DNA from 3 places in the Vreelandella sp. 21 genome. Region 1 is predicted to be linked to each of the others. Evidence: predicted binding sites of a transcription regulator. Region 1 holds the regulator's gene; each other region holds the start of a gene.
What was found. The regulator sigma-54, encoded in region 1, starts transcription at its own class of promoters, with help from an activator protein. The targets are predictions, from matches to a motif close to TGGCACNNNNNTTGCTNT.
Positions count from the first base shown of each region.

Region 2: ACN06F_RS04285 (NarK family nitrate/nitrite MFS transporter) is a predicted target of sigma-54. The motif match lies at 1,567-1,584, and genes of this name have one in related genera.
Region 3: ACN06F_RS12285 (HAD-IIB family hydrolase) is a predicted target of sigma-54. The motif match lies at 1,716-1,733, and genes of this name have one in related genera.

Region 1 covers NZ_CP194673.1:2,353,436-2,356,693, reverse strand. The annotation lists gene ptsN (PTS IIA-like nitrogen regulatory protein PtsN) at 1-462, opposite strand, end outside; gene hpf (ribosome hibernation-promoting factor, HPF/YfiA family) at 467-775, opposite strand; gene ACN06F_RS11100 (RNA polymerase factor sigma-54) at 873-2,288, opposite strand; gene lptB (LPS export ABC transporter ATP-binding protein) at 2,394-3,119, opposite strand; gene lptA (lipopolysaccharide transport periplasmic protein LptA) at 3,198-3,258, opposite strand, start outside.
Region 2 covers NZ_CP194673.1:931,480-934,737, forward strand. The annotation lists gene ACN06F_RS04285 (NarK family nitrate/nitrite MFS transporter) at 58-1,410, opposite strand; gene ACN06F_RS04290 (patatin-like phospholipase family protein) at 1,712-2,731, opposite strand; gene ACN06F_RS04295 (CZB domain-containing protein) at 2,836-3,258, opposite strand, start outside.
Region 3 covers NZ_CP194673.1:2,638,454-2,641,711, forward strand. The annotation lists gene ACN06F_RS12280 (glycosyl transferase) at 1-700, opposite strand, end outside; gene ACN06F_RS12285 (HAD-IIB family hydrolase) at 697-1,656, opposite strand; gene ACN06F_RS12290 (OmpA family protein) at 2,005-3,018, opposite strand; gene ACN06F_RS12295 (hypothetical protein) at 3,236-3,258, shown strand, end outside.

The sequences.
Region 1 (3,258 bases):
AGGTTGTTCACGAATTTTTGCTGTAATAAGGTCCAATAGCTCACGTTGGCTAGCCGCTCTACGAAGCTGCTGACGTGTGTCAACGTTGTTCATGATGGACGCCACTTGCCCTAATAAGGCTAAGTGCGTGTCGTCCGCCTCTTCGGGCACTAAAAGTACGAAAACAAGGTCGACGGGGTCGCCATCAATAGCATCGAAATCTACTGGCTCAGCTAACTTTAAAAAACCAGCGATAGGCGAGCTGCAGTGAGGGCTACGGGCGTGAGGAATAGCAACGCCGTTGCCTATTCCAGTGCTACCCAAACGCTCACGACCAATCAGGCGGCTGAAGACTTCTTGGCTATCTAGGCTTGGCGTGTTTTGCGCAATAAAGGTGCTGAAAAATTCCAGCACCCTTTTTTTGCTGCCCCCGGGGACGTCATACAGCACGCGCTCCGGGGGAAGAATAGTTTCCAACGTCATTGAGTTAACGCACGCCAGCGCCTTGGGCGCGAGCTTGTGCTTTTTCCTTGTGTTTAACGAGTTGACGATCAATTTTGTCCGCTAGTGCATCAATCGCAGCGTACATATCGTTGTCTAATGCTTCTGCGTGTAGATCGGCACCTGCAGCATGCAGGGTGCAGGCAGCTTGCTGGCGCTCCTTTTCAACAGATAAGGTCACTTGTACGGTGGTGATATTGTCATAATGGCGCTCAACGCGTTCCAGCTTCTCATTTACATAGTCACGCAAGGCGTCAGTCAGATCTACGTGATGACCAGTGATATTTACTTGCATTGACGTGCTCCTTATCCATCGGACTGTTCTTCGATTGTAACCCTTTTTGCGCTATTGCAAAGCCCTTAGACAGACTTTGTTCGTTAGCACTGTTTTATTAGCGTAAACGGCGGCGTTCGCTTGAAGAGGGTATACCCATCGACTCGCGATATTTGGCCACCGTTCGCCTTGCCACATTAATGCCACCCTCTTCCAATAGCGCCACGAGGCGGCTGTCTGAGAGAGGTTTCCCGGGCGGTTCATCTTGCACCAGTTTTTTGATTCGAGCGCGGATGGCGGTGCTGGAGTGACTGTCACCGCCGTCCTGGCCACTTACTTGGCTTGAAAAGAAGTATTTGAGCTCAAACACTCCGCGCGGAGTATGAATGTATTTCTGGGTGGTGACCCTGGAAATAGTGGATTCATGCATTTCTACGGCGTCTGCGATATCGGCTAAAATCAGCGGTTTCATGGCTTCTTCGCCGTGTTCCAGAAAGCCTATCTGGCGAGCTATGATTTCTCGGCCCACCCGCAGTAGCGTATCATTTCGACTTGAAAGGCTCTTGATGAGCCAGCGAGCTTCTTGGAGATGCTCTTTTAAAAATTGGTTATCTTGGCTCTTGTCAGCCCGTTTGATCAGGCTTGCGTAGTCAGGTTGAATGCGCAAGCGCGGCAATGCCTCAGGATTTAGCTCCAGGTGCCATCCTTCGTGGTCATGGCGTACGACTAAATCTGGCGTTACATAGCTGTCATCAGTGTCGCCAAAGGCACTTCCTGGGCGAGGATCAAGGCTGCGGATCAAGCGGATGACATCATCAAGCTGCTCATCATCTAGACTTAACCGCCGCTTTAGCAAACGCACATCATCCTTACCAAGCGCTTCCAGAAATTGACGCACTAACCGCTTGGCAGGCATAAGCAGCGGTGTATCTTCCGGTAGTGAGGCGAGCTGCAGCATTAAGCACTCCCGCAGGTCGCGAGCAAATACACCGGTGGGCTCAAACTGTTGAAGACGAAGCAAGGTTGTTTCAACTTCACGCTGGCTAAGGCCTTCATGCCCTTGGGCTTTAAGTCCTTCGCGAATGTCATTGAGAGGCTGGGTTAGGTAGCCGTTGGCATCCAGTGCATCGATGAGGCTTTCAGCAATGGCGTGGTCGCGTGGTGAAAAATCTGTCATGGCGAGTTGCCAAAGTAAGTGGCCATGCAAACTTTGACCAGCGGCTTGACGCTCAAAGTCAGGCCCCTCGCTGCTGGCACCATGGCTACCAAGGTCTTGATAAGTGTCTGACCAGTCACTGTCAGTTGAGAGTTCGTTAGGAATGCTTTCGGACCATTCAGCTTCCTGGTGTTCACTAACGGCCTGTTCGCCGAACTCATCTTCCTGCTCAAGCATTGGATTGGCATCAAGTGCTTGCTGAATTTCTTGACGGAGGTCCAGCGTTGATAGCTGTAACAGGGCGATGGCCTGCTGCAGCTGAGGTGTCATGGTCAGCTGTGTACCGATACGCAATTGAAGAGAAGCTTTCATGACCATCTGAGAACCGCTCGTTAATCAGAAAGCTCCACCCTAGTGCGAGTTATGGCTTGGTGCAAGTGCAATAAGTATGCCACCACTACTATTTTTTCTACAGATGGCTGTTTACAAGCGGAAATCAGCCCCCAAATAAACGTCTCTTACCCGCTGGTTGTTGAGAATTTCCTGAGGGGGGCCACTGGCGATGATATGGCCGTCACCTACAATGTAAGCAATATCGCAAATATCCAGTGTTTCCCTGACGTTATGATCAGTGATCAGCACGCCGATATGGCGCTTTTTGAGGGCTCGAATGATCGTTTTAATATCGCCCACTGAGATTGGATCAACGCCGGCAAACGGCTCATCAAGCAGGATAAAGGCAGGCTCGGTCGCGAGGGAGCGGGCAATCTCAACACGTCTACGCTCTCCGCCCGAAAGACTCATGCCGAAGTTGTCACGAATGTGCGTGATGTGAAAATCTTCCAGTAGCGACTCAAGGCGCTGCTCCCTGGCGCTACGATCGAGCTCTTTGCGGGTTTCCAGGATTGCCATGATGTTGTCGGCGACGGTAAGTTTGCGAAAAATAGAGGCTTCCTGAGGCAAGTAGCCAATACCAGCCATTGCACGTTCGTGCATGGGGGCATGGGTTAAATCAAGCTCATCAATGCCAACCTTTCCCGCATCAGACTTAACCAAGCCGACAATCATATAAAACGATGTCGTTTTGCCTGCGCCATTGGGGCCTAGTAGCCCTACCACGCTGCCTTGAGATATCTCTAGGTTAATATCCTTAACGACACGGCGGCGTTTATAGCTTTTAGCTAAGTGTTGGGCATAAAGTGTTTTTATCGGCGCGGTTTCTGATGCTGATTCTGAGGCTGTGGTTTGAGGTGCGGGCTCTGCGTTATTGGTCGCCACTGGACACTCCTATTGTTCCGGCTGAAGAGTCATGCGGATACGTTGTGGCTCACCACCACTAACATCAGAA
Region 2 (3,258 bases), 1.4 Mb from region 1:
CGAAAACGTGTCGTAAAAAATCGTCGCGGATAAAGCGTACAGAGGGGTAAGTGAATACTAACGCAGCGAGAGTGCGCCTGCGCTCGTGTCGCCGCCAACCGCATCACGGTAGGCGGTGGCTTCTTCGGCTTCTGTGGCATCGCTGAAGCGTACTACCAGTACACAGGAAGCGAGCACTAATACGGTAATGCCAAGGTAAAAAAGCCCTTGTTGATAACCAAGACTTTCACTACGGAACAGAAAGGCGGCGGATACGGCACCGACGTTTCCACCCGCCCCCACAATACCGGCAACAGCCCCCAGTGCTTTTTTATTGATAAAGGGCACCACGCCAAATGTTGCTCCTTCGGCCATTTGAACAAACAGGCTAAAGACCAGCATGATGCCAATTGCGAGGCTTAAGACATGCATTTGTGAGAAGGCAATGAGTGCTATTCCTTCACATACCAAGGCGATAAACAGCCAGCGAACTCGCCCTTTTAAACCGCCTTGTTTTGCGAACAGGTCTGAAAAAACGCCGCCAAGGGTACGGGCAAAAATATTCATTAGGCCAAATAAGCCAGCGATTAAACCAGCGGTCGCCAGAGTCAGGTCAAACTTGTCGAAGAAGTAGATAGCGGCAATATTATTGATGGTTAGTTCGACGCCAAAGCAGAGCCCGTAAACAATAAACAGCGCCCATACGCGAATATCTTTTGCTGCGGTCAGAAAGCTTTGTACTGCGCTATTTTCACCTGTGGCTTCAGGTAGCTCACCGCGGGCGCGCAGGTCGCTAAAGTTGCCATCGGGAGCGTCTTGGGTAAACAGCCAATAGCCAATCCCAGTAAAAAACAGTACGACGCCAGGCACCACCATTGCTAAACGCCACCCTAGCGTTTCACTAACGCCAAGCATTAGTAGACCTGAGAAAATCAACGGCATCAGGATTTGCGTCGTACCGCCGCCCAAGTTCCCCCAGCCAGCACTGGTCGCATTGGCGGTGCCAACGACATTCGGCGCAAACATCATCGTGGTGTGATATTGGGTGATCACAAAGGATGCACCGATGGCTCCGATGGCCAGCCGAGCGAGTAAGAAGGTCTCAAAGCTATTGGCAAAACCTATGCACATAACGGGCACAGCGCCCAGCATCAACAAACCGGTATAGGTTTTACGAGGCCCAATTTTATCGCACAGCACGCCAATGAGCAGGCGGACAATAACGGTAATAGCAACGGAGGCAATAATGGTATTGCCGATCTGCGTTTGGGTGAGTGATAGATCTTCACGGACCACTGCCATCAGTGGAGCGATGCCAAACCAACCAAAAAAACAGATATGGAACGCGAACCAGGAGAAGTGGAACGCACGCATTTGAGGGGTAGAGAAGTTTAATAGCCGAATGCGGTTAGCTTTATTGCGAATGTCCATGGATGGCCTCACAGAGCACGATACGAGTGGGTCAAAACATGGCGCTTGGAAAGGCGCTATGTTGTTAACGAGAACATGCCTTCGCCATTGAAGGGCAGGTTCGACGCACTCGTACCCGTTGGGCCTGGTCCACGCCTACCATCATTCAGTAAGAGTGAAGCAATTAGTTCGCCATAAGATTATTTTAATTTTAAAATCAGTTTCTTATGTGTGTTTGTTTAATAGGTGGAGAGTTTCAGTAGGCTGGTAATGCACCAAGGTGGCGCATCTGCGGTGAAGACGTGCGACACCTGAGTGCTGGTTATTCGTGCAAATAAACAGCGTCAATATCCAGTGTTGAACGTTCACCTATCGCTTCAAAGTGAGTTTCTAGCCAGCGTTCGGCGGCATCGCGCCCTTGCTCAAACAGATGGCATAGAAACGCCCATTCTGAGTTCATTTTGCTGGATACCGAGAGATCCTCTAGCGCCTGTTCGCCACTGATACGGTGGAAGAGCGCTTGCTGATAGCAGTTTTCGATTCCCTGTTCATCCAGTGTGCGCTTAAGCAGCGCAATCATGCGTATTTCTTTAATCAGGGCTGAATTAAAGGTAATTTCATTTAGTCGATTCATTATGGCTGAGGCAGACGTGGGGACTTCTTCTCTGATGATGGGGTTAATCTGCACCAACAGAATGTCGCGTGCGCTGCACTCCTCCATTAAAGGGAACAGCGCTGGGTTACCCATATAACCGCCATCCCAGTACGCTTCGCCCTCTATCTCAACCGCTTGAAATACAAATGGCAGGCAAGCAGAGGCCATGACTGCATCTACACTCATCTCTTCGCGGCGAAAGACGCGCTGTTTTCCAGTGCGAACGTTAGTGGCCGTCACAAATAGCTTAAGCTGCTCACAACGTCTTACACGTTCGAAATCAATATGTTCGGCGACAATGTCACGCAATGGATTAATATTCAGAGGGTTCAGTTGGTAGGGGGATACCAAGCGGCTTAAAAGGTCCATAGCCATATAACCCGGTGAGTGATCGAGGGACCAGTTTCCGGTAAGTACATCTAGTGGTGAGCGGCGAATTGGGCTCGCCATACCCGCTCGACTAACCGCTTTCCAAAACTGGTGTAACGCTTGGCGAGCCGTATCTTTGTTACCGCGGGTGAGGGCGTCTGCCATGACCACACCATTCATTGCGCCAGCGCTTGTGCCACTGATGCCCTCTATTTCGATACGGTCATCTTCAAGTAAGCGGTCGATGACACCCCATGTATAAGCACCGTGGGCTCCACCGCCCTGTAAAGCGAGATCTAGCTTTTTGATCTGCGACATTGCTTTCCCTGCTGAGTGAGTGATTAAAAGCGCGGTAACGCACCCAGCATGGCATAAAAGAGTGTGATATGTGTACGTCTGCTAGGCAGGCGTACAGCACGTCATCAAGGTGAATCTGCTAATGGTGAAGGGCGCCCATTTGAAAGGGGAACCTCATAAACAGCATGCTCCATCAGTTTATCAAGCTGGAGCGCTAGCTGGCTGCTGGCTTCTTCCATCATAGCCAGTGCCGCAAGCTGGCCATTATGATCACCTTGGCGGGCAAACTTAAGTGCTTCTAAACCGCTTTCATGAAAACGCTTATGCGGTGCCGCCAGCGCTTTGTAAGCCTCCGTATGCTTATAGCGATGACCGTCCCCCATAAAGTACCAATGCCCAAGCGTGCAGTGCTGGTGATCTTCTAAATTCTCTTCCAGATGAGCAGAGAGTAGTTGCCTATAAAGGCGGCTTTTCCATACCGCATGCTCGAGTTTGGCGGCGTGCAAATAAGCCGTGGTTGTACTGTGGTGTATGACCTTATACATATG
Region 3 (3,258 bases), 290 kb from region 1:
CATCACTGCGCATGGCAAATTCACCAGATAACGGGTAACGGAAGCTGTCTAGATAATCCAAATAAGGTAACGGACCACAGACAGTTTTCAAGGCACGTAGCAGCGGAGTCACCATCAACCGAGAAACACGCCCATTGAGCTTTCCTTCGGCGATACGCGGGTAATAGCCTTTACAAAAACTGTAATTAAAACGGGGATTCGCGACAGGATACATAAGGCGCGCTAGAAGGCCACGGTCGTAGGTAAGAATATCGCAATCGTGAAGACCAACGGTGGTGGAGCGACCTGAACTAAGCACATAGCCAGCGCAATACCATACGTTTCTTCCTTTTCCTGGCTCTAAAGCCCCTAAACCATGACTTTCTAATTCTTGGTCGATAGCACGTAAACGCGGGCCGTCATTCCATAGAATTCGAGTGTGCTGGGGCAAGCGTGAAAAGAATTCCCGAGCATATAAAAATTGATCGCGGTCTGCTCTGTCCAAACCAACGACAATTTCATTGAGGTAAGGCACTTTCACCAGCTCATCAACAATCGCCGACAGCGCAGGCCCTTCCAGTTCAGAAAAAAGCGAGGGTAAAATTAGTCCCATTGGGCGACGTTTGGCAAACTGGCAAAGCTCTTGTTCAAGGGCTTCAACTGGCCGGCGCGTTAAGTTGTGAAAGTCGGTAATCACACCATTTTGATGGAAATCACTCATACGCTAGCCTCCCGTGGCTTGTAATCTGATGCAGCGGCGTCATTCACTGGCGCCATTTCTAGACGCCCGTCATCTCGCCCCCACCAGTGGGCTACCCCCTCAGCCCAGCCAGTTGGCCCAGTTGCATTTGTTCGATATAACGCGCTGTTGTGCGGCTCAACGTTAAGAGCGTGGCAACCTCGAATCACTACAGCTTGATCGACAGTTTCCAGCATAGTGATATCGTTTGGGCCATCGCCCAAGCCCAATGAAAGTGGCGAACTGCCTCGTAATGCAGTAAATCGTTTAATTAGCCACTCTACGGCACCCCCTTTATCAGACAAGCGCCCAATCACATGCCAAAAGCGGCCCCCTTGCGTGAGCTCAAGGCCATCGCCTTCAAGCGCAATGCGGAACGTTTCAAGTGCGGCTGCATTATCTTCCCAAATAAGTGGCTCACTCCCCTCCCGCTGCCGCGCTGCTTTCGCACGGGTTTCATCAAGCCCAGTTAACGCCATTACCTGTTGAAGGCTTAAGTCGCCCATTCGAGTAAACCGAATCCCCAGGCGCTTACGCCAAACGTTTAGTCGCGCTTTAATGAAACCACTATCAACTCCGGTGTGTTTAATAACGACGCCATCTCGGCCATTACCAGGGCGATCTAAACGCGCATGACACCAACCTGGCGGCAGACCAATAACAGCACCATTCTCGGCAATAAAGGGGGTCGCCGTTAGCCCAAGGGCTTCTCGTAGGGGAATGAGTTCAGCGCGAGTTTTACTGGTAACCGGAATGACCGGAACCCCTAGCTGTTTAAGGCGGGCAAGCCAGGGCTTGGCAGGTGAGAAATCATAACTGTGGTGATCTAGTAATGAACCGTCCAAGTCGGTGACTACCAAACGCGGTTGAAGCGCTGGGTCTAAGTCACTAGGTGACTGAGCATCACTGGGCAACGCAGTACGCTTGTATTCGGTCATAGCACCACCCTTTTGCAATCTTAAAAGTCGTTACACACGTCCACTTTTAGATGAGCAACAAAGCAGTTTGTATGCCAATACAATTTTATTTTTAATAATCAAAAATTTAACTCATAAAAAGCAGCCACTTTCTTATGAGCCCCAAAACAACGCAACTTCGGCGCACCAAAATAGTGCGCGAATAAATTGAAAAAAATTCGACAAGCCCTTGGAAAAAGCTCATAAATAGCTATACTGAAATTGTACCCACTGGCAACCTTGTACACCCCTCACCTGATGCCAGTGGGCTGCAGTGAGCCAAGCCCTTTCATACCCGCCTCCCCCGGCGGGTTTTTTTTGACTTACCCCCTAGTCCACATGAATAACCACCTCAACGCGACGATTTCTCGCTCGCCCTTCGACAGTATCGTTATCTTCTAGCGGCTGAGTTGCGGCTAGTCCAACGGCTCGCAAACGCTCTGGAGCAACCCCTGCGGCTTCAAGTGCCTCAACGATCGCAATCGCCCGCGCACTTGAAAGCGCCCAGTTGGACGAAAACTCTGGGGTATTGATAGATTGGCTATCGGAGTGTCCCTCTACCCACACTTCCCCCTCGAAGCGCTGGATGGTATCCATCAATGATCCTACTAACGATGAGCCACCTTCTGTCAACTGAGCATCGGCAGAGGGAAATAGCAACCGATCTTGTACACGCAGGCTGATACCTTCAGCGACTCGGGAAACTTCAACGCCTTCCAGGTTAGGTAGGTACGTCGAAGCCTCCACACGCTCAGACAATCTCTCATCAAGTGCTAATGCGCTATTAATCGCCACGTCAGATACTTTTTGTACATTGATAGGTGGACGGTCGGTGAGCAGTACCATGTAATCGGCCAACGGCGAAACAGACTGACGCTCATCGGTGGGCAGTAGCAACTGCGGAAGCCTACTATTGGCAGTCGATGGCTGGGTATCTATCGATACTTCTTCAATCCGCGCCAATAAAGGAGGCACCTCCACAACAGCAGTGCGAGCTTTAGGCAACCCTGCCACACCCAACGCAGCGCTAATCGCAAACGGGCTGAGCGCATCACTGCTAGGTGATACGCCGAGTACTGTGCGCTGCTGACGGGCTTCAGCAAGCGCATCCGGCAGGGGTATTTCTCTAGCAGGTGACGACTCATAGCCGTACTCATCGGCTGTTTCTTGCTGAAACAATGATGGGCTTGTCACATTAGCCGCAGCAATAATAATAACGAACAGGGCTACCAGTAGCGTCATAATGTCAATATAGCTAATCATCCAACCGCTATTACTTTCATCTTCTGGATAAGCGGTTAGCAATGAATCATGACGCGGACCAGCGCGATGGTCTTCAAGCATGGGGGGGTTCACTCATTCAAGTTTTTAACCTCGTGGCCGATCTAGGGTAAGCGTGGCAAACTAGTCTATCAAAAGCCGTTTCGTAGCGAGAAGGAACAATCAGGTGCGCACCCGACCTATGTCATCAAGAGCTCATTCATTAAGCACTGAGCCATCATCGACCCAATCGTCCATTGGCCGACTATTTCGCCCTGTCGGCATTGGACTGGCGAGCCTGATGCTAAGCGGCTGCTTTTATGC